DNA from 3 places in the Paenibacillus sp. FSL R7-0210 genome. Region 2 is predicted to be linked to each of the others. Evidence: riboswitches for the same ligand, from Rfam matches in the RefSeq annotation. Region 2 holds a riboswitch; each other region holds the start of a gene.

Region 1 (7,456 bases), 140 kb from region 2:
GTAAGGAAGTGTAAATACATGTAATCTATCCGATTCAAGAAAGGGGCGGGAGCGTTGAAGCATCCTTTTAACACTTACAATGATCTGCTTGTCCTCTTGTCGGTGGCGATAGCCTTTCTCTCCTGCTTCACGGCGCTCGATCTGACGGAACGTCTGCTTCGCGGCCAGCGGAGCTCCCGGTTCATCCTGCTCATCTCCCTGGTGCTTGGCACAGGCCTGTGGAGCATGCATTTCATCGGGATGCGTGCAATGGATATGGCCGTTCCGGTATCGTATAATCTGCCGCTACTGGCGTTCTCTCTAGTGATTCCCGTGGCAGCTTCTTATATGCTGTTAGCTATGCTGAATAACCCGCACACCCGCAGCAGGGTCTATCTGGCTCTGGGCGGCCTCTTGTTCAGCAGCGGCATCCTGATTATGCATTTCAGCGGAATTCTGTCGATGAGACTTACGGCAACGTATGAGCAAGGCGCTTTCTCAATTATAATGGCGGTATTATTCGCCCTGATCGTTCCGGTGGTCACCGCTTCCTACGATCCGAAGTGGCTGGAGCAGGCCTACAATATGTTCAGCTTCAAAAAGCTGCTGCTTGTCCTGACCCTGACCGGCGCGTTCACAGGCATCCATTACGCTGCCATGGCGGGCGCTTCATTCTCTCCAGGAGAACCGTCCAGTGCAGCCGCGCACGTGCTCTATTTGCAGGATTCGATACTGGGAATGATCCTCTGCGGCTCCTTCCTGTTCATTGTGTCGATCGTCCTTGCTCTGTTGTACAGGGACCGGCAGCGGGTACTCCAGTCAGCCGCCTTCAATGAGCAGCGGTATACTGCGCTGTTCGAGCATAACCCTGATATGGTAATCTGCATTGATCCTGCCCGTAAGAAGATAATCAGTGCTAATCCTGCTCTGCGGGACATTACCGGATATAGCAGCGAAGAACTGGGGAATTATAAGGCGATACTATACAGCGAACGGGATGAAGCTGCCGTACGGGATGCCATAACGCGCGCTTCACGGGGGCAGTCCTCCAAGCTGGAGCTGAAGGTACGGAGCAAAGGCGGGGAGCAGCTGATCTGTAGTGTCACCGTCTTTCCTTTGCTGCATCATACGGAGCAGTGGGTCTATATTGTGGCCGAGGATGTGACTGCCCTGATGAAGTATCAGTATGAGCTGCTGGAGGCCAGGGATACCGCGGAGAGTGCGGTGACGATGAAAAGCGAGTTCCTCGCCACCATGAGCCATGAAATCCGCACGCCGCTGAACGGCATTATCGGCGTCAACCAGCTGCTGTCCGAGGAGATCAGCAATCCTGAGCATCTGGAGCTCCTGCGGCTTCAGAGTACAAGCAGCCATGCTCTGCTGCATGTGATGAGCGATATTCTCGACATCTCCCGGCTGGAGGCGGATGCCCTCTCGCTGAACAAGGATTCTTTCGGGCTGAAGGCGCTGCTCCAGGGCTGTATGGACCTGTTCATGGTGAGCACACAAGACAAGCCGTTATCTCTGGAGCTTCTGATCGAGGAGGGGCTTCCTGACAAGTTCACCGGGGATGCTGCGCGTATCCGCCAGATTCTCATCAACCTGATCGGCAATGCGGTGAAATTCACGCCATCCGGCACGGTAACGGTTAAGGTGGAGTCCTATGGCGTCAGGGAGACCGCTCAGGCGCTGCAATTCATGGTGCGCGACACCGGCATTGGCATCTCACCGGATAAGCTGCAGCTGCTCTTCCAGTCCTTCTCGCAGGTGGACGGGTCGCATACCCGTAAGTACCCCGGCACGGGTCTGGGCCTTGCGATCTGCAAGAAGCTTGTAGACCTGATGCAAGGAGAGATCTGGGCAGAACCGGCAGAAGGGGGCGGCACACAATTCTTCTTCAGAATTAAGCTGCAGTCGCAGGAGCATTCCCCGGAGGTATTTTTCGGCAAGGATACAGGGGAGGGGGAGTCAGCGGAGGAGAATGAAGCCGTATAAGACAGCGATTGCCAACAAGAGAGTTAACATTATATAATTTGAAAGTAACTATTCTTTTATCACGATAGTCCTGAGGACGGAAAGGAACTCTCTTTGAGCAAAACAAAAAAGAACAATGTCACGGCTCCCCAGATGAGCAAGCAGGAGAAGCGCAGGGCAGAGCAGGAGCAGCAGAAGCAGAAAACGAGAATTCTGATCGTGAGTACGGTGGCCATCGTCATTATTATTTTTGTAGGCTTATTTATGCTGGCATCGAAGGACTCTTCGCCTGCCGGTACAGACAGTAAGCCGGTTGCCTTCAATTACAGCGAAATGATGCGGCTTGGCAAGGAGGATGCTCCGGTCAAAATTGTGGAATTCGGCGATTTCAAATGTCCGGCTTGCGCCCAGTTCACCGGTGTGATCAAGCCGCAGATCGTTCAGGGCTATGTCGATCAGAATAAAGCAGCCTTCTATTTCGTGAATCTGGCCTTCCTCGGTACGGATTCCAGAACGGCCTCCCTGGCAGCGCTATCGGTCTATCATCAGAACCAGGAAGCGTTCTGGAAGTATTTCGATGCGATCTATGCCAATCAGGGGAATGAAGAGAAGGAATGGGCTACACCTGACTTCCTGGTGAGTCTCGCCAAGCAGCTGGAGCTGCCGGTGGATTACGACCTGCTGCGCAAGGACATTGACGAGCGTACCTACGTAAGCGAGCTGGAGCGGGATATTCAGCTTGGCACCGATACGGGCGTAACGAATACGCCTTCCTTGTACGTGAACGGCATCAAGGTGAAGGAGCCTTTCAATATGGAGGCGATTGACGCCCAGATTCAGGCAGCAACAGCAGCAGCGGGAGCAGGGACCGCCCAATGACCGCCTTCTCTGCCTTCTGCCGGCGTAACTGTCTCTACTTGGCCTGGTTCGTCTGTGTGGTGGCTGTAGCAGGAAGCCTGTATCTCAGTGAGGTCCTAAATTACGAGCCCTGTAAGCTGTGCTGGTTCCAGCGGATCTTCATGTATCCGCAGCTGTTCCTGCTGGGGATCGCCACCTACCGGGGGGACAAGCGGATCATTCCATACGTGCTTCCCCTTAGTCTGATTGGCGGCAGCATCTCCATATATCATTATGCGGAGCAGAAAATTCCGGCGCTCAGCAAGGTGCTTCCCTGTACCATCGGCGTACCGTGCAACAAGGATTATCTGAACTGGTTCGGATTTATAACGATCCCTCTGCTTGCACTTATAGCCTTTGCCTTAATCTCCATTCTGCTCTGGACAGGACGCAAAGAGGAGCCTGCGGAGTAAGAAGCTGACGGGCAGAAGGAAGAGAAGAGAATACCCTTAATTTTAGTAAAAAATAATATGCAAAAACCCTGTAAAATCACGTGGTAAAGGGATAATGAAAGAGAATGAAAGATCAAGACATACCGGATGATGAATTTGGTTGTTTTGAGTGCTTTTCATTCTTTTTTCATTTGTTTCCACGCTTTACGGAAGACGTGTTGTAGCTTAATATTAGTCCTTGTGAGAAGTTGAATATGCGCTGAATTTTCCGGAAGGAAAAACGGGGGAACCACACTTTGGCCAAGGCCAAAAGGGGTGAATCGGAGCAGGCTACTTGACCTGTAACCGTAGGGCTACCACAGTCCGAATCCGCCAGCTAACCTCGTAAGCCACTAGTGGGATAATGACCATGCACACTAAGGCATGCGGATCATTTCCGTATGCTTATTTTGGTGCCTGCATTTATGAAATCCACTTATGAAAACAGCGCAGGGAAACCCGTTTCAACTTAACCAAGAGAGGAACTGTTACTACAATGGTAAGCAAGGTAAAACGACTATTGATCGGGCGTCCGATGAAGTCGAACGAACTCGATCATGAAAAGTTATCCAAGGTGAAAGCACTGGCTGTCCTGTCTTCTGATGCGCTCTCGTCTGTAGCCTACGGAACAGAACAAATTCTGATTGTACTGGTGGCCGCCGGGTTCACCGCTATCTGGTACTCCTTGCCAATTGCATTAGCCGTATTGGGCCTGCTGGCTATTCTGATTCTGTCCTACCGGCAGACGATCTTCGCTTATCCCCAAGGCGGGGGCGCGTATATTGTCGCCAAAAGCAATCTAGGGGTGCATACCGGCTTACTGGCCGGCGGCTCTCTGCTGGTGGATTACATTCTGACGGTGGCGGTAAGTGCGTCGGCGGGGACGGATGCAATCACTTCAGCTTTTCCAAGTCTGCATAATCATAGTGTTCTGATAGCGGTATCTGTTATCGTGCTCTTAACGATTGTTAACCTGCGGGGAGTGACCGAATCGGCCTCCTTCATCGCTATCCCGGTCTATCTGTTCGTGGTTTCCATCTTCGTGCTCATCATCTCGGGGGTCTTCAAATATATGACCGGCGGCGCCCATGCCCATGTTCCTGAGATTGGCTCGGCCGTATCGAACGTGAGTATGTTTCTGCTGCTGAAGGCCTTCAGCTCCGGCTGTTCGGCTCTGACCGGGGTAGAAGCGGTCTCCAATGCCATTCCTAACTTCAAAGCGCCCGCGGAGAAAAATGCAGCCAAAACGCTGATGCTCATGGGCCTCATTCTCGGGGTAATGTTCACAGGTATTACGCTGCTCGCTTACTGGTACGGTATCATGCCTGATGAGAAGGCCACCGTGGTCTCACAGATTACCGAATCTACCTTCGGCCGCGGCGGACTGTACTTCTTCATTCAGGGGATTACGGCGGTTATCCTGTTCCTGGCAGCCAATACGGCGTACTCGGCCTTCCCGCTGCTGGCGTTCATGTTCGCCAAAGACAAATATCTGCCCCATGCCTTCATGGTGCGCGGCGACCGGCTGGGCTTCTCCAACGGTATTATTTTCCTCGGTGTTATGTCGGCTGTGCTGGTGGCGGCGTTTCACGGGAATACGGAAGGACTCATTCCATTATATGCAGTAGGGGTATTCATTCCGTTCACGCTGTCGCAGCTGGGCATGATGGTCCAATGGTACAGAACGAAGCCGAAAGGCTGGCAGAGCAAGTTCGCCGTCAATACGGTGGGGATGCTCACTACATTAACGATCACCCTGATTTTCATAATCACTAAATTCTCCAGCGTGTGGATGGCCTTCATCTTCCTGCCGGCTGTTATCATCGTGTTCCACCGGATTCACCGCCATTATATGAATATTGCCGATCAGCTGCGGATCTGCCCGGCTACCGATAAGCCTTGTATCAAAGGAAGCACCGTAGTCGTTCCGGTCGCCGGTGTGACTCGTGCTGTACTGCATTCGATCAGCTATGCGAAGTCATTGACAGATAATGTGGTCGCTGTATATGTAGGCTTCGATGAAGAAGAGATTCACAAGATGGAGCAGAAGTGGGAGGAGTGGAACCCCGGCGTACGCCTGATCGTCCTGCGCTCCCGCTACCGCAGCATTATCCGCCCGCTGGTGAAGTTCATCGATACAGTAGAGTGGAAGACCTCTTCAACGGATCATATTACCGTCCTGATTCCGCAATTCGTGACCAAGCACTGGTGGCAGGCGGTGCTGCATAATCAGACCAGCTTGTTCATCCGTTCATATCTGATGAATCAGAAGGACATTGTAATCGCGACTGTACCTTTCCATCTGCATAAATAATATAGAAGATTAGGAAGATGGCTGTTTCTGCTTAATGCGGAGACGGCCGTTTTTACGTTATTATAAGTTATTGGTTGACATAGAGAATGAGAATCAATATCATCAGTATAGACAAGATGAAGGTAACAGAGCTTTTGCCAATCATGAGGGTAACATACAGGAGGGGTATTCAATGTTTTCGTTCAACCTGCAAGGATCAAGAAGCGGGAAGCTGGCGGTGGCCGGACTTATGACTACAACACTGCTGCTGTCCGCTTGCGGAAATGATAATAGCAACGCAGGCAGTAACGGTGGAGCAGGCACCGCACCTGCGGCAACCGCAGAAGCGACTGCGGAGGCCACTGCGGTACCTGCAGCAACTGCTGCACCCGCTGTGGAGAAGACCGTAACGGATGCAATGGGACATAAGGTGACCGTTCCCGCTAATCCGCAGCGTGTAATTGCTTCTTATCTGGAGGATTATCTGGTAGCACTCGGCGTGACTCCGGTTGCCCAGTGGTCTACGAAGAATGGTACTCAGGCTTACCTGGCCGCTGAGCTTAAGGACGTTCCGCCGATCAGCTATGACCTGCCGCTTGAAGCCGTCACCAGCTTCACGCCGGATTTTCACATCGTCCAGTCGGAGGGCTCGGTTCAGAACGGTCTTTATGACCAGCTGAATAAGATTGCACCAACCTATGTACTCGGCGATGAGGTCAGCAGTGACTGGCGCGCAGCCTTGCTCAAGATCGGTGAGCTGCTCAATAAGACACCGGAAGCGGAGAAGGCTATTGCAGACTATGACCAGAAAGCGGCTTCAGCCAAAGCGGCTGTCTCAGCGGCAATTGGCGATGATTCAGTAGCGGTTCTGTGGCTGGTGTCCAAGAATTTCTTCATTGTAGATGAGACCCGCAGCAGCGGTGCGGTATTGTATGGCGATCTTGGAGTGAAGCTCCCGAATCTCGTGACCGACATTCCTGCAGAATCCAGAGCACCGTGGAACCCGATTTCACTGGAGAAATTATCTGAGCTGACTGCAGAGCATATCATTCTGGTGAATAGTGACAAGGCAAGCGGAGCTGAGATTACAGAAGGTGCAGTCTGGAAGGGAATTCCGGCCGTTAAGGCAGGGAATGTTCATGAATTCGGCAAAGATACCAGCTGGCTGTACAGCGGCCCTATAGCCAATACCAAGACCATCGATGATATTCTGAGCAGTTTTGTAAAATAGGTTCTTTACCAGCCGGAGAATTGTGCAGGCTTTTATATCCTTAGGATATAGAAGCCTGCCTCTTTTTTAAGTTGAACAATATTCATATCTTTGCGATAATGAGAATCATAATCATCTATATTTCCCTAATAATCCTGATAAGGAGACGGCATATGGCTTCATCCACAGATTCTGCTCTACAAGCTCCTTCTGTTGAAGGGAACACATCTGTCCGGTCGCGGCCGCTTGCCGCTGCTGTTATTCTGGTGCTGGGAATAGCAGCGATTGTCTTCGGCCTGATGGTATCCGTATCGGTTGGTGCGGCGGATATCCGGCTGGCTACCGTATGGGAGGCGGTGTTCCGGTTCAATCCGGAGCTGCCCCAGCATCAGGTCATCCGGGAGCTGCGGATTCCCCGGGCTGCCGCAGGAGCGCTGGTCGGCGCATGTTTTGCCGTTGCCGGTGCGATTATGCAGGGGATGACCCGCAACCCGCTGGCGGATTCCGGACTGATTGGTCTTAATGCAGGTGCGGGCGTTGGACTGGCCCTGGCTTTTGCCTTCGCGCCAACACTATCCTTCGCGTACATCATGCTGTACTGCTTCCTTGGAGCGGCTGTAGCCTCACTGCTGGTATTCGGGATCGGATCGCTCTCCCATAGCGGACTGACCC
Region 2 (7,456 bases):
CCTTCTCACACATGAGTGAGTTTGAAGTAGAAACATTACTACGGTCCATTAAGCTTTTCAACGAATCTATGGGAAAACTCAGCAATTGCTGCGCACCCGTAAAAGGGTGACCTTCTCTTCTCTTTTACTTGTATATTGCAAATTATTTCAGCTGCGGTAATCCACAGGCTATTGCTGAACTGCAGGCGGGTGAACATGTTTTGGACCTTGGGAGTGGCGGCGGATTTGATTGTTTTCTGGCTTCCCGGCAGGTAGGTAATGAAGGCCATGTTATAGGTGTGGATATGACACCTGAGATGATCAGTCGAGCAAGAGATAATGCCCTTAAAGGAAAGTTCAGTAACACCGAATTCAGATTGGGCGAAATAGAGCATCTTCCCGTCGCTGACAATTCGATCAACGTCATTATTTCCAACTGCGTGATTAATCTCTCCCCAGACAAACAGCAAGTATTCCGTGAGGCTTATCGTGTTCTTCAGCCTGCAGGTCGTCTTGCCATATCAGATATCGTAACTACAGCTGAGCTTCCTCCTGAGATCAAAAATGACCTGGATGAATTATATTCGGGTTGTATCTCTGGCGCCTCTTCCATTGCCGATTTGGAGATCATGCTTCAGGAATGCGGCTTTACTGATATCAGCATTGAGCCAAAGGACGAATCTAAAACATTCATTAAAGATTGGGTTCCAGGTGCGAATGTTGACCAATACATCGTCTCTGCTGTAATTAAAGCGAGAAAGTAATCTTAAGGGGATGTTGATATGATCAGTACATTAACTGTCCGTCAGGCCACACCTGAGGATATTGAAAGCATTCTTCGTATCTACAATCAGGGGATCGAGGACCGGATCGCTACACTTGAAACAGAGATGAAAGACTTCTCATATATGGAATCATGGTTCAACGATCACCAAGGCCGTTTTAGCGTTTTGATTGCTGAACGCGAAGGTGAAGTCGTGGGCTGGGCCTCACTGAACCCATATTCTCACCGTTGCGCGTATAACGGCGTCGCTGACCTTTCTGTATATATTGATCGAAGCTTTCGTGGGCAAGGTGTAGGCAGCTCCCTCCTGGAGTCCTTACACAAGGTAGCAAAGGAAAATAGTTTTTATAAAATTGTTCTCTTTACCTTTCCGTTTAATGAGAGTGGTCAAGGATTGTATCGAAAGATGGGCTACCGGCAGGTTGGTGTATTTGAGAAGCAAGGAGTGATGGACGGAGCGTTTATTGATGTGATGATTATGGAGAAGCTGCTATAAAAATGAAGATCAAAAGGAGAAGTTCCATCCGCAAACGGAGGAACTTCTCCTTTTGATCTATTCCTACAATCTCACTTTCATGGAGGCTCCGCATATCGGGCCTGTAAACAGGAGGATCTTAAACATTATATCTGATCTTAATATCATGATTAAAGAATCATTAAGATTCATTTAGCCCCATTTAGGTTGCATTAAAAAGTTAATAAATACGCGATAACTTCAGAAAATCGGGGATGAATGCTAGATTACAAGGGATTTTCTTCATTTTTATATCCTATAGAGTCTTATTTAGTCTCCTAGAGAACTTTCAGCATTTTACAAACAGTGATGCTCAGCGTAAGATTCCTTTTAACAAATGCTGAATTCCCGTCAGGCGGGAAGCGGGGGAACCAAATGGCTGTGACCAGCCGAAATGGGGTGAATCCAAAGAAGATTGAACTCTTCACTGGTAGGACGACTCTCACCGTCCGAATCCGTCAGCTAACCTCGTAAGCACTGGAGAGAGCCTGCATTAACCATGCTTTTTTGCTGCGATCCCGCAAAACCTTTCCATTACACTTATCCATCGTACAGAAAACCAAATATTCCGTTTGGCTTGAGCATGCTGCTGTATGTGAGAATGAAACTGAACTGACAGCCTATGTAGCCACAGCTGAGCAGACCCATAATCTGCAGCGTTATATGAAATCTATAGACAACCTAGGAGGCATTATTCATGATTAACGCCAGACTGTCACGAATCGAGTTGTTCGCATTTAGCTGCCGCCCTTCCTTCATGCATATTTCAGAGCCTTACGGATGCTGGTATGGGGTGTTGAAGTTAACCTTCGGAGGACAGATCAGCTATGGGAATTGCATTCTTTGTGCGGGTGACAATGCGGTGGATTTAATCAAATGGGGCTCTTTTCTGAAAGAGATATGTCATTGTACTGCAGAAGAAGCCACAGAATACGTCCGGATGCACGGACAAGAATGGGCTCCCAATCAACTTAACATGATCAAGACTGCACTCGATAGTATGTTCATTCAAAATGACCAAATCCGAATGAAGGTAGGAGCCGGATCGGAGCGGTATCGCCATCAAAGGACAGAGCAAAGAATCCATTCAATTAATACGGTGAAGAGTCGTCTGAATCCAACCATTTTATTTGCAGAATCGGTATCCTATTATTCACTGCTATAGACATGATCAATTTAAATTATCAAAACTTCAATTGGTCAAAAATCTTAACGAATATTTTTGCAATGTTCTTGGCATCGTCGATACCTCTATGGTGAGTACCTTCAAGCGGCAATTCAAGCATAGACAAGGCTCTCTCCATGCCTACGCCCCGCTTGCGGTCATTTTCCCAACAGGTGACTTCCAGATCAAAAATGATATAGTTCATATCTGCTCCTTTTGAAATTCGAATCGATAGACCCATCGCTCCGGGGCTATGTCTTTTGTTATACTTCCAAGTGAGGTTTCAAATACTTCATTTCGCACTTTAATATAAACCCACACAGAGGAGCGCAAAGACATGAACTTTTTCAAAAAACTGTTTGGCGGCAAGGAAATGGGCAAATCAGAAGACGGTACCACCATTTATGGTTATGACGCTTCGGATGAGCAGCAGGTTACGCCTCCCGCCAATATTTTGTACATGGAAGATTTAAACGAACATTTCAATCGGGTCTTTCCAAACCGGGAAACCGGCGTGTTCCACGAACTGATTTCAGACATCGTACATATTGATGTGAACATTATGGAAGCTACACCTGATGAGCCATACCGGGTGCTGTACACCAATGGGATGAGCGATCTGCCGCTGACGCTCCCGCAGGAGATCCGTGAAGAGTATAAGCATCTAGAACGCGCGGAGCTGATGATGTTTTTGCCGGCGGACTGGCCGCTTACGCAGGAGGATTTCGAGGCGGAGGAGAACTACTGGCCGATCCGGCTGATGAAGATGCTTGCCCGATTCCCGCATATGTATCAGACATGGCTTGGATACGGCCATACGATCCCCAACACGGAGGATTACGAGCCTTATGCGGCTAATACGGAGCTATCCGGCGTGATCCTGTATGCTCTGCCGGAAGAGGTTAGCACCGTCCATACGAAAGACGGCAATCAGGTTCAGGTTTATTTCCTGGTTCCGCTGTACCGGGAGGAAATGGAGTTCAAGCTGGAGTCCGGTATGGATGAACTGGTCGCCAAGCTGTTCGAGCTTCCAGAGGATTTCCTCGTTCTGAATCCGAATAGACGCAACGCTTGTAAATAACTGCCCGGATGAACAAGTTTGAAACAGCTTGAAAAGGCTGAGCCTAAGTCAAGGATATGACTTTGGGCTCAGCCTTTTTATTTCTTATTTCCTAGAACCGCTCATTGATCTGCTCCCCTAACCATGCGCCTTTGCGGACAAGTCTGCGCTGCAGGTCCGCGATGTCGATACTGCGCGTTTCCCGTGAGCCTTTCTCAGTCAGAATTGCCGCAGCCGTACCGGAGGCTTCGCCCATGGCAAAGCAATTGGGCATGACCCGGGTGGAGCCTTGGGCCGCTCTATCGGTTGATATCGCTCTGCCGGCTACGATTACGTTCTGAATACCGGCCGGAAGCAAGGCGCGATAAGGAATGCCGTGGGACTCTCCCGGCGATAGACGTATCATCGTCATGCCGCTCGTAGGCTTTGCCATATGAATATCAATAAAGTAGGCATTGCGGGCAATATCGTCAGGGAACGAACGGCACGCCAGAAAATCGTCGGCAGTGATGATATAATCGCCGATGATCCGCCGGGTTTCCCGAATGCCGATCTGTTCGCCCGTCAACGTCAGGAAAGCGTTCTCGAATCCGGGAATCGCTTCCCGCAGCCAACCGGTAATGTGTTCAACAAGCGCGCGGCCTTCGATTGCTCCGCGGGTCAGATCATCCGTATTTGAACCATCAATCCCGAATACATGGCCGAAATTGAAGCCTGCCGTATGATTGTTCAGCCAGGAAATACCGGCCCAATCTCTCGCGACGCGCAATCGCCCTTCGTGTTTCGCCTTGTTGATCGCATGTTTCAGATCGTGGCCGTGCGTCTCCGCACTTGAGAGAAATTTGTTCCTGTCCAGGTTATTCAGGACGAAGCACATTGTCCCCGGCTGCAGCTCTCCGTCATCTCCACCTTTGGCGAGCTGCCCGCCCGCAAGATAGGTGAGATCCGCATCGCTGGTTGCATCAATGTATATCTTCCCCTTCACAGCCTGGGTTCCGGTCTTGTTATTAATGATCGCCGCTTCAATGATGCCGTCCTGTTGAAGAACTTGACTGACGAAGGTATGATACAGCACTTTAACGCCAGCCTCCATCATCTTTTCGTCCAATACGCGTTTTAAAATTTCCGCATCAATCGGCACCCAATCCAGGCGATCCTTCCATGCTTCCTGAAACGTCTCCTCCATCCTGCTTTTCATAGCAAGCAGAATTTCCAGCCCAATCCCACGGATTACCGGCTTGATCTGATCGGTATACGGGCAAAATGCAGGAACCTGAGAGACCGTCGCCATGCCGCCCAGGTATCCTCTTTGCTCTATCAGCAATACGGATGCCCCGTTTCTTGCCGCTGCGAGCGCTGCGGCTACTCCTGACGGTCCTCCTCCGGCAACGACAACATCCACCTCCGTGTAGACAGGAATATCACGCTCGGGTATTTTAACGGTTAGTGCCATATCGGTCATTCTGACCACCTCCACCTGTTTTCTTCCATTGTAGTTTTAACTTACATCAACCGCGGTGAGTCTGAACGCTCTTGTTTCTTTAATTCACTTGGGGCTACACCCCAATATTTACGAAACACTCTGGCAAAATAGCTGACATCACGATATCCTGCCGCTTCTGCTGCATCATACACCTTAACGCCGCTGTATAAGAGCTCTTTGGCATGCTCCATACTCCGCTTCAGGAGATATTCCGAAATGGATTTCCCTTCCTCCCGCTTAAAGAGCCGGCTAAGGTAAGAGGGATTGACATATAATCTTTCGGCCAGCGTGTGCAAGGTCAGTTCTTCTTTCCCCAGCATTTCCTCCACGGCTTCGATCATTTGTTTAACGAGCCGATGGCTGGAATGCTTTCGCTCGCGTTCCCGGTATTGGGTAATGCGGCTGGCCACTCTTTTGGACCATTCCACGATCTGCTCTTTGGAGAGCAGGGATTCAAAGGACAGAAACATCGAATAATCCTCCTGCAGCACCTCCTGCATCGACCAGCCTCGCGATTGAATCATACGTGTAAATAAGCTGCTCAAATACAGCAAATGCTCGTATACCTTTTGGGTTGAGACCGCTTGGGAGTATACGTCCTTGAAATAGCAGTCCATCAGCTCAGCAACCGTTGTCGCGTGATCCGTATGAACCGCAATCTCCAGCTGTTTTTCGAACTCGGCGTCATAATGAAACGGCTGCTCCATGTTGGTTACGTCCAGGTAAGGAACGAACACCTCATTTCCGTAAATGGCCCGCTCCTGCAGCGCACGGCGTGCCTGCCGGTAGGACAGCGAAACATGATCCCATGAGCCTGGGGTCCCGAGTCCGGCGCTGGCGGTAAGCTTCAGACACTCTTTCACAATGTTGAAGAGACGGGGAACGTGAACATTGATCCGCTGGATGATATCTGGAGCCGATTCTTCCGGTTGTCCCAAAAAGAGCAGCACGGTTGCTCCGTCCGCATCATTAAAGACCCGGCAGTCTTCATGCTGTAAACATTCAGCCGCTATGCATTCCAGAGAAAACTGCAGCAACGCCTGATCCGAAGACGTAAACCGTTCTCCTTGCTCGTGAATCGGATCAATTTCACATACGGCTACTGCAAACCAGGTATAGAGGGCAAGCTCCAGATTCAGCTCTTCCATATGCTTCTTGAGCTCCCAGTCCGCATACCGGCCCTGTATCCAGTTTCTATAAAAATCATCCTGGAGCTGAGGCAGGCGGTCCTGCCATTTCCGCTGCAGCTCAATCATGCTGTGCTTTTCCATCAGTTCCTCTCGTATCTCTTCCGCAGCCGCAAGAATAGCCTTCAAAATTTCATCGTCTCCGGCCGGCTTCAGCAAGTACTTCATGACGCCAAGCCCCACAGCAGCCTGCGCATACGGGAAATCGTCATGGCCGCTTAAAATCACGATTTTCATGTGCGGTTCCTGCTGCAGCACCGTTTTCGCCAAGGTCAACCCGTCCATCTCCGGCATCTCGATATCGAGCAGCATGATATCCGGCTTCCTGCGCCCGATCATGGACAGCGCTTCTAAGCCGTTCTCGGCAAGCGCCACTACTTCGATGCCATGCTCATTCCACGGTATATTATTGGCCAGGCTATTCAATATTCGAATTTCATCTTCAACAATCATGAGATTCATGTTCCGGTTCCCCTCTCTCCTCCCGGCAGCGCTCTGCCGGCAAATCGATGATCGCCGTCGTTCCGTTCCCTTCCCCGCTGACGATCTTCAATTCCGCCGTCTCCCCATAGTAAATGGTGATTCGAGCCTGGACATTGAGCAGCGCAAAAAACTCGGAGTTCTTTTCAGGGGGGGCCGTGTAATCCCCGAACCTGATTCTTGCCAGGGCCTGTTGAATCCGCATAAGCCTTGGCCCTGGAATCCCTCTTCCATTATCGGTTACCTGGATGATCAGCCGGTCATTAGAGACATCGGTGCGAATGCTTAATGCTCCGCCTTTTTTTCGTTTCTCCAATCCATGCAATATGGCATTCTCAACCAGCGGTTGAAGCAGCAGCTTCAGAATATGCAAATGCTGGCTATCCTCAGAAGCGCAGTACTCCACCGTAAATCGCTCGGCAAAACGGATTTGCTGAATCCGAATATAGTATTGAAGGTGCTTGAATGTTTCCTCCACCGTAAACGACTCCTGCCCTTTACTCAAACTCAGCCTGAAGAAGTTCGACAAGTTGAGCACCATCGTACTGATCTCTTCCGCTTCATAATTTTTGGCCGTCCAATAAATCGAATCCAGCGTGTTGTACAAGAAGTGGGGATTGATCTGAGCCTGCAGAAATTTGAGCTCCGTCTTGGTCATTCTGAGCTGTTGCTCATAGATGTCCTTGATCAGATGACGCTGCTGACTCGCCGTTTCGTTGAAAGCCTCCGTTAAATACCCCAACTCGTCCTGCCGCCCGTTCTCCAGCCTGATATTCAGATTGCCTTTACGCAGCTGCCGCATGC
Region 3 (7,456 bases), 4.0 Mb from region 2:
GCACCGGCAATCGCGTGGGCCAGGACGTCCATATTACTCATATCACCCAAGGCGGCAATCAGCCCGATAACAGCCCCGAGTACCCCTAGTGTAGGGGCATACATCCCGGCCTGGGAGAAGATCAAGGCTCCGGCTTTATGTCTGTCTTCAGTGGCATGAATATCTTCCATTAATACATCACGGACGAACTCCTGATCATTGCCGTCAATAATCATCCGCATGCCGTTTCGGAGGAAGTTATCTTCAATTTCATCGACATTGGACTCCAGAGCCAGCAGCCCTTCGCGGCGGGTAATGGATGCCCATTCCATGAACATGGTAATCAGTTCGGGCTTACCGACCATCTTTTTCTTCGTAAACAGGATCTTCAACAGCTTAGGGAAATTCTTGACTTCCGACATCGGAAAGGCCATGAAGATGGAGGCAGCCGTGCCAAGAAAAATAATGACATAGGCAGCGGGGTTGTTCAAGCTTGCAAGTGGAGCATGCTTGAGTATCATCCCCCAGATTACTGCGATCAGACCAAACACCAGGCCTAGAATTGTTGAGATTTCCATTTATGCACCTCGTCCATGAGAATTAAGAAGTGATCGACTAACCGCGTAATTCGTCCTTGAACCGCGGGAGAACACTCTGTTCGTAACCAAATCACGTATATTCTTCTTTATCGACATCATTCCCTTTTTTGTGAAGTGATTTTTTCGGCTATAATAGATAAGGTAGGTTATTATTCATCAGCGAAGAAAACGGAGTGATTGATGTGGGAGTTAAGCATGGCAGGGATTACGGTGAAATTCTGGTTGAACTGACAGGAGCCGTTGGACGGATTACAGACGGGTACATTTTTTTTGAAATGGAGCCTGAAGAGTGGACGAATCTGCCGGAGGAATCGAGGCAGGAGGTCTGGGAGGCGCTTGCGGAAGACCTGTTCTACGCGCTGGGCAACGAGCCGGTCATTCAGGTGGGCAGCGGAGTTGTGATGTACGATAAAGAAACACACCGCATTAATATTCTGCTGGGCGATGAGGATCTGGCTTCGGTCGTTCTTGTATAAAGCAGGGGAAAAATGCGGCAGCGGGTTTGTCCCGGGCATCCGGCCATGTTAAAATTGGAAGTGGAGTACTAATTGCCGGGATGTCAGAATACATTTAATCAAAAATCTTTGGCCTGGCACATCCCTTGGACTTTCAGAAGCTGAGGGATGTTTTATTTGAAGGAGAAGAGCAGGCTGAAGGAACCGTTAACTTAGCAAGGGAGGAAACGAATTGCAATTAACTGAGGAACAACTGCAGGAGCAGATCGGCAAGCTTGAGGGCTGGAAGCTGGAGAGGGATAGGCTGGTGCGCAAATATATGTTCAGTGAATATATGAAGGGAATTGCCTTTGTGGATGAGGTAGCGACAATTTCGGAGGCCTTTGACCATCACCCGCATATCACCATTGATTACAAGACGGTTGTTCTGCGGCTGGCTGCAGATGTGGAGAAGCTTGATCTCCGCCAGGCGCATGAATTTAATGAGGCATTCGAGAAGACCCGCTAGAGGACAAGGCCCCTATGGAGACAACAGGAATATCTAATTAATAGAAATGCCCGTGCAAGGATCGTTCGTTATCCTCGTCACGGGCATTATACATTTAGAATGAGGAGCATGGTGTGAGTACAGGTTGCGGATTATTTCTTCTCGGCCAGCCATAGGGCTACATTCGCAATCTCTTCAGGGGCCAGCCTGTCTTTGAAGGGAGGCATCTGTCCGCGGCCCTTGGTGACTATGCTGAAGATCTGAGCTGCGTCATGCGAAGCGCCTTCCTGCTGCAGGCTGGGTCCCGCCCCGCCCTGAAGCTGGTCTCCGTGGCAGGAGATACAATTGGCCTTCACTGTGGCTTCTGCGCCCGCAGCGTCCAGCACAACCTCCGGCATGGTCGGCTTGTTCTGCTCCGCCACCTCGGATTTACCGGGTAGGGTAAACATTAAGATTACTGCAAAGGCACAGGCGGCAAAAAACAAACCGCTCATGATCCATTTCTGCATCTGCATCCGTCCCTCCATGTAAGCTGCTGTCTCCATTATAGCGGATGGTGAAGCGTTATCATAGTATGTGTGTCAAAAAAATGAACACAAATGATCCATTTTTTGCAAAACTCTCTTGTCTCCGGTGCTATTCCTCATAGACCATGCAATAAAAAGGCTTATTACCGGTCGGAGTGCGGCGTTCATAGGTATCCGTTATGGTGAACCCGCATTTCTGGTAGGCGCGGATGGCGCGCTGGTTCCAGGTCAGCACCTCCAGGTCGATCTCACATTCCGGGTAACGCGACCGTGCTGCCTGCACAATAGCCTTCATGAACAGATGTCCCATTCCATGGCCGCACAGCTCGGGCCGCATTCCGACACCAAGCCGGACTACCCCCTCCATCGGAAAGAGCTGGGCGAAGCCGCACAGATCCCCCTCTCCATTCACAACCGATACATATTGCTCACTTCGCAGCTGCGGGTCTCCGAACTCCACGCCCAGCGCCTGCATCTGCTCCCAGGACATCCAGCCGTAAATATTATACGGCGGCTTGTAGCTCCACTCACAGATCTCAGCGGCATGCTGCGGCTCCATAGGCACCACGTAAAAGGTTAGCGGGGAGCTAATCATTGGGGGAGGCCTCCTTCCAAGGGACATAGATTCATTTCTTCTATTAATTATATACAAAAACAGCCAGTTTCGACGCAATTTCCTTACGGAAATGCAGAAACTTGACAAACGGCAAAATATATTTTCCGAAAGCGCAGAATCAGTGTTTTACAAATATAGAGAGGGGTAAGTAATTTTATAGACAAAAAAAGCCCTTCCCCAAGATTTCGGCAAAAATCTCGGAAAAGAGCGTTAGGTTACAAAGGATTATTGTACATCATCGTTGTCTTGGGAATCCGAAGCTACAGTCTTGTAGGCATCTGTACTCATGATTCGCTTGGCGCCAACGTAGCGGTTGACGTAATAGCTGTCACTCAGCGAACTGATGGTTACACCACGTGAGGAAGAGGCATGGGCGAATTCGCCGTCACCAACATAAATACCTACATGGGATATGCCCTTACCGCTTGTATTGAAGAATACAAGATCGCCCGGTCTCATCTCGTCACGGGACACGGCAGAGCCCATCTGATACTGGGAGCCGGATTGATGGGGCAGGTTAATGCCGATCTTATCAAAAACATACATTGTAAATCCGGAGCAATCAAACCCGTTAGTTGATGTACCGCCGGACACGTATTTGGTTCCGATGGCTTTGTCGATCACTTTATCCATTTTGGAATCCGCGAAAGCGCTTCCTGCTCCGATGGTGAAGATAATGGACAAGCTTAGTACTGCGGCTGCTAGCTTCTTCTTCAAAAGTAAATACCCCTTCCAATGCCTACGAGGTTAGCTTAAGGGTTCGGTTGAAGGTCCCCTATGACCCCTCTTAGAATAGGAGGTCAATTCACCCAAAGTGGTTCCCCCGTTTCCCTAATTCATTAGGGAACTCGGCACGACTGTTGATTAGGATTAGCGGTTCATTCAATACATGACAAAACCTTTGTTAAAATCGATTCAATAATTACAAAAATGTTACTAAAAACTCACTGCGATAATTGTAACAAAGACTAAGGCGCTTGGCAATCACTTATAACATATTAATGCATCTTTTTTGCTGTTTTTTAGAGTTATAGCCCTTTCCAAAGACTCATATCTATGCGCAGGGGTTAATTTATATGATTATTTCTTTGTTTTTGCAAGAAAATGCTGTTTCAAGGCTGCGAATTCAGTGTAAAAGGTAGAATAAGGAAAAGGAAAAACCCGGAAATGATTACGGCAATAATCATCCCGGGCTCGTATAAGTTACATTTAGTTGTTAGAGGCTGAAATATTCGGGGTATGCTTCAAGGGTTCAATCGTAAGCGACAGCTTGGTAGGCTGTTGTGCTCATTACTCGTTTGGCGCCAACGTAGCGGTTGGCCCAGTAGGACTGGCTCATCGAACTGATGGTTACACCACGTGAACTTGAGGACTGTGCGAACTTCCCGTTTCCAACATAAATACCGACATGGGACACTCCGTTACCCAGGGTGTTGAAGAACACGAGATCACCGGAACGCAGATTGCTCTTGGATACACTTGTTCCAACTTTGAACTGTGCTTTGGAGGTACGGGGCAAGGTAAGCCCGACATTCTTGAACACATACTTGGTAAATCCGGAACAGTCGAAGCCGCTGGTGGTTGTGCCCCCGGTTTTATACGACGTTCCAATGGTTTTTGAAATCACAGTATCCATCTTAGAATCTGCGAAGGCACTGCCCGCTCCGAGTGTGAATACCATCACAAGACCCAGCGCTGCTGCGGTGCATTTTTTCTTGAAATTCTGACTAATCAAAAGATGTACTCCTTCCAGGGCCTGCGAGGTTAGCTTAAGGATTCGGTAGAAGGTTCCCCTATGACCCCTCTAAAGCGAGATCAATTCACCCAAAATATGGTTCCCCCACTTCCCGGTGCAGGGAATTCGGCGTTTTATGCACCAGAACAGTGACTTATCGGTATTGCTTAAATTGCAAGAGTTACGGAATATTTTGCTTGAAAGATTACAACTTTGTTACTACTGGTACAGCCATCATTGTATCAGAGGATTTCCCCTTTTGCAAATGCTTTTGTCCTCCGTTCAAGCAAAAAAGAGTCCTGCTCCCTGATAAGGGGCTGTGACTCTCTTTAGTATGCCGCTTCAGCAGCTTATTATTGTGGAAATGATTTACTGGACCAAAGGTGGTACTGGGCAGCGATTCCCCACATATCGAACAGCGTGGAGGGCAGCGGAGCTGCCTGGCGGAGCATAAGGGCCGGCAATCCGGGATAGAACAGAGCAGAGGCGCTGCAGAGCAGAATTACGGCCAGGCTTCCCGCCCCCAGAACGATGGATATACCGATCGAAGGCAGCAGCATCTTCAGGCAGATCAGCAGTGAGGAGAACATGCCGGTACCGGCGGTATAGCCGAATTGCATATAGAGCAGAAGCTTGCGGACAAGGAAGAGATAGAGCAGCCAGCCCAGCACATAAGGCACCAGCTTCAGCAGAAGCTGGACATCGAGAACACCGCTGAGCAGATGACGGTACATACGCGGAAGCAGCCAAGAGAGCGGCAGGAGGGTTAGCGCCCATTCGATGAGGCTGAACACCAGCACCGGCAGCCCATATTTTCTCATTCCGGGAAAAAAGAACAGTCCCCGCGCTCCGTCGCGCTCCTGGTGAAGCTCGTGCAGCAGCCCTGCACGGATAAAGGGAGTCACCAGCAGCCTTAGCACTGTCAGCGCAAGCAGCAGCCACAGCCAGTGCTGGACGGCGGGGTCGGTGCGCAGCGCGGTCTGCCCCTCGATATAATACAGCAGCCTGCCTATTCCGCTGCCGCCGGCATTCGCATCCGGGTAGCGGAGCAGGACGGGGACAACCGCGCTTTTAATGAATTTGTACAGGAAATATCCCCAGAACAGCCGGTAGATAAATAGCAGAATCAATATATAGAATTGCTCTTTCATGCTGATCCAACCGCGGGCAATTGAACTTTTCACCATTCCTTCACCTCACCAGACAAGAGTTCCGAGCAGGGTTTCAAGCAGAGTTGATGCACTAAGCGTCCAGCGGGAGAGTGTACGCGGCTCAAGCTCCGCCATTCTGAAATTATTAAGATGCCTGCTCTCCAGCAGAATGGAATGCCCCGGATCGATCTCTGCGGAGACCAGCGGCGCTTTATACGCTAACTCAAAGGAAGTAGCCTTACCCTCGCCATTCCAGTATTGCTGCACCGTGTACCCGTCTGCGAAGGTGAATTTCACGGGAACATCGGGGTACAGGCTGCCCTTATTACTTACATCAACCACAGCGCTGTAGCGGCTCCCACCGCCGTCACTGTTGTCCTGTCTGACGGTGAGCCTGATATCGTCAACTGCGAAGTCGGGTGCACCCCCGCTATAGACATACCGCTCAAAATACGTCTGCCAGGATTGCTTGGTCACTTTCTCCACAACCTTCTGGAAGTCGGCGGTGGACGGATGCTGGAAGCGGTATTTGCGGGCATAGGCGGCGAGGATGGCATCCATATTCTTGGTCCCGGCGATGCGTTCGATATCCTTCAGCACCAGCTTGCCCCGGATGTATACATTGCGCGTGTAGGCGTCATCACCGGTGTATTTCCAGGTCTCCAGCTTAAGCGGCTGTGAAGAGGAGACCAGGCTGGACTGCAGCGGGAGGCTTGAGACCACACCGTATTCCTGTTCCATCAGCCGGTCTTCGGCATAAGAGGTGAAGCTCTCATCCAGCCAGGCTTCTTCGAATTCATTGCTGGCCACCAGGCCGTAGAAATATTGGTGCCCGATCTCATGGATGATCGTGCGCTCCAGGGAGGTGCCCGGTGAAGTGTCCGTGGCGCCGAAGGCGGTAATCAGGGTCGGATACTCCATTCCTCCGGCCCCGTTGCCGGACTCCGGCGGGACAACAATCGATAAGGTAGAGTAGGGATAAGGGCCGTACCACTTGCTGAAAGCCATCAGTGCAGCCTCAGCCGCCTGAAAGTAACGCTCCTGGAGATGCTTATGCAGCGGGTCCAGATAGAGCTTAATCTTCACCCCGGGCACCTGCGGCGCGGAGAAGGCCTTCTCGGCAACCACGAAATCAGGCGATGCCGCCCAGGCGAAGTCGTGGACGTCATCTGCATAGAACTGATAGATCTTGCGCCCCTTCACCACCTTGGCGTCTCTCACCGGAAACCCGGTTGCGGCGACCTTATACTCGGGCGGGACAGAAATCGATACATTGTAAATTCCAAAATCACTGTAGAACTCGGAGTTGCCGTGGTATTGATGCAGGTTCCAGCCCTCTTCCTTGAGTCCTCTTCTGCCGGCAGGCTCATAGACGCTAAGCTTCGGAAACCACTGGCCGGCCATCACGAAGTCGCCAGCGGTTCCCATCCGGGCGAAAATTTTCGGCAGCTTGACCTCGAATTTAAGCCTTACCGTAACGCTCTCGCCGCCGTTCACCGGCTGCGGCAGATGGACCTTGAGCAGTGTTCTGTCATTGACATTGCCGTCGTCCGGCTGCACATATTGGGTGCGCTGCATCAGCGAAATGCCCTCGGAGGTCCGCAAATCTGTCAGGGTAATGCTCCCGTAACCCCCAGCAGGCATGGTGTCACCGCGAAGCGTGCCCCCGGACTCCTTCATGAAGGTGGTGCCGGCGGATGAGAATGCATTGGGATACAGATGAAAGTAGAGCTCCTGGACCGGCTTTGCGCCCGGATGGGTCCAGGTCAGCGTCTCGGAGGCGACCAGGGTCTCCTTATCAGGCAGGAGCTCCACATCCATGTGATATTCAACCACGCGCTGGCTTAAAGCCTCTGTCTCCGATGTGTAGATCGTATCTGAAAGATCGGACTGCACGGGCTGCTGCC

The links. A riboswitch is a leader RNA that binds a small molecule or an ion and turns the genes downstream of it on or off. The one in region 2 is predicted to bind cyclic di-AMP.
Region 1: another riboswitch for cyclic di-AMP. It lies ahead of MKY64_RS09610 (APC family permease); the one in region 2 lies ahead of MKY64_RS10265 (hypothetical protein).
Region 3: another riboswitch for cyclic di-AMP. It lies ahead of MKY64_RS26895 (C40 family peptidase); the one in region 2 lies ahead of MKY64_RS10265 (hypothetical protein).

What each region holds. Positions count from the first base shown of each region.
Region 1 covers NZ_JBBPAR010000001.1:2,202,606-2,210,061, forward strand. The annotation lists gene MKY64_RS09595 (sensor histidine kinase) at 55-1,974, shown strand; gene MKY64_RS09600 (DsbA family protein) at 2,068-2,832, shown strand; gene MKY64_RS09605 (disulfide oxidoreductase) at 2,829-3,263, shown strand; cyclic di-AMP (ydaO/yuaA leader) riboswitch at 3,490-3,649, shown strand; gene MKY64_RS09610 (APC family permease) at 3,778-5,595, shown strand; gene MKY64_RS09615 (ABC transporter substrate-binding protein) at 5,768-6,805, shown strand; gene MKY64_RS09620 (FecCD family ABC transporter permease) at 6,958-7,456, shown strand, end outside.
Region 2 covers NZ_JBBPAR010000001.1:2,339,648-2,347,103, forward strand. The annotation lists gene MKY64_RS10250 (MarR family winged helix-turn-helix transcriptional regulator) at 1-110, shown strand, start outside; partial or broken gene arsM (arsenite methyltransferase) at 153-743, shown strand; gene MKY64_RS10260 (arsinothricin resistance N-acetyltransferase ArsN1 family A) at 762-1,259, shown strand; cyclic di-AMP (ydaO/yuaA leader) riboswitch at 1,606-1,769, shown strand; gene MKY64_RS10265 (hypothetical protein) at 1,975-2,442, shown strand; partial or broken gene MKY64_RS10270 (3'-5' exonuclease) at 2,462-2,596, opposite strand; gene MKY64_RS10275 (suppressor of fused domain protein) at 2,780-3,523, shown strand; gene MKY64_RS10280 (FAD-dependent oxidoreductase) at 3,615-4,964, opposite strand; gene MKY64_RS10285 (response regulator) at 5,006-6,634, opposite strand; gene MKY64_RS10290 (sensor histidine kinase) at 6,615-7,456, opposite strand, start outside.
Region 3 covers NZ_JBBPAR010000001.1:6,362,436-6,369,891, reverse strand. The annotation lists gene motA (flagellar motor stator protein MotA) at 1-557, opposite strand, end outside; gene MKY64_RS26915 (hypothetical protein) at 761-1,054, shown strand; gene MKY64_RS26910 (4a-hydroxytetrahydrobiopterin dehydratase) at 1,266-1,541, shown strand; gene MKY64_RS26905 (c-type cytochrome) at 1,673-2,029, opposite strand; gene MKY64_RS26900 (GNAT family N-acetyltransferase) at 2,157-2,642, opposite strand; gene MKY64_RS26895 (C40 family peptidase) at 2,889-3,380, opposite strand; cyclic di-AMP (ydaO/yuaA leader) riboswitch at 3,385-3,527, opposite strand; gene MKY64_RS26890 (C40 family peptidase) at 3,916-4,344, opposite strand; cyclic di-AMP (ydaO/yuaA leader) riboswitch at 4,402-4,540, opposite strand; gene MKY64_RS26885 (hypothetical protein) at 4,752-5,585, opposite strand; gene MKY64_RS26880 (M1 family aminopeptidase) at 5,595-7,456, opposite strand, start outside.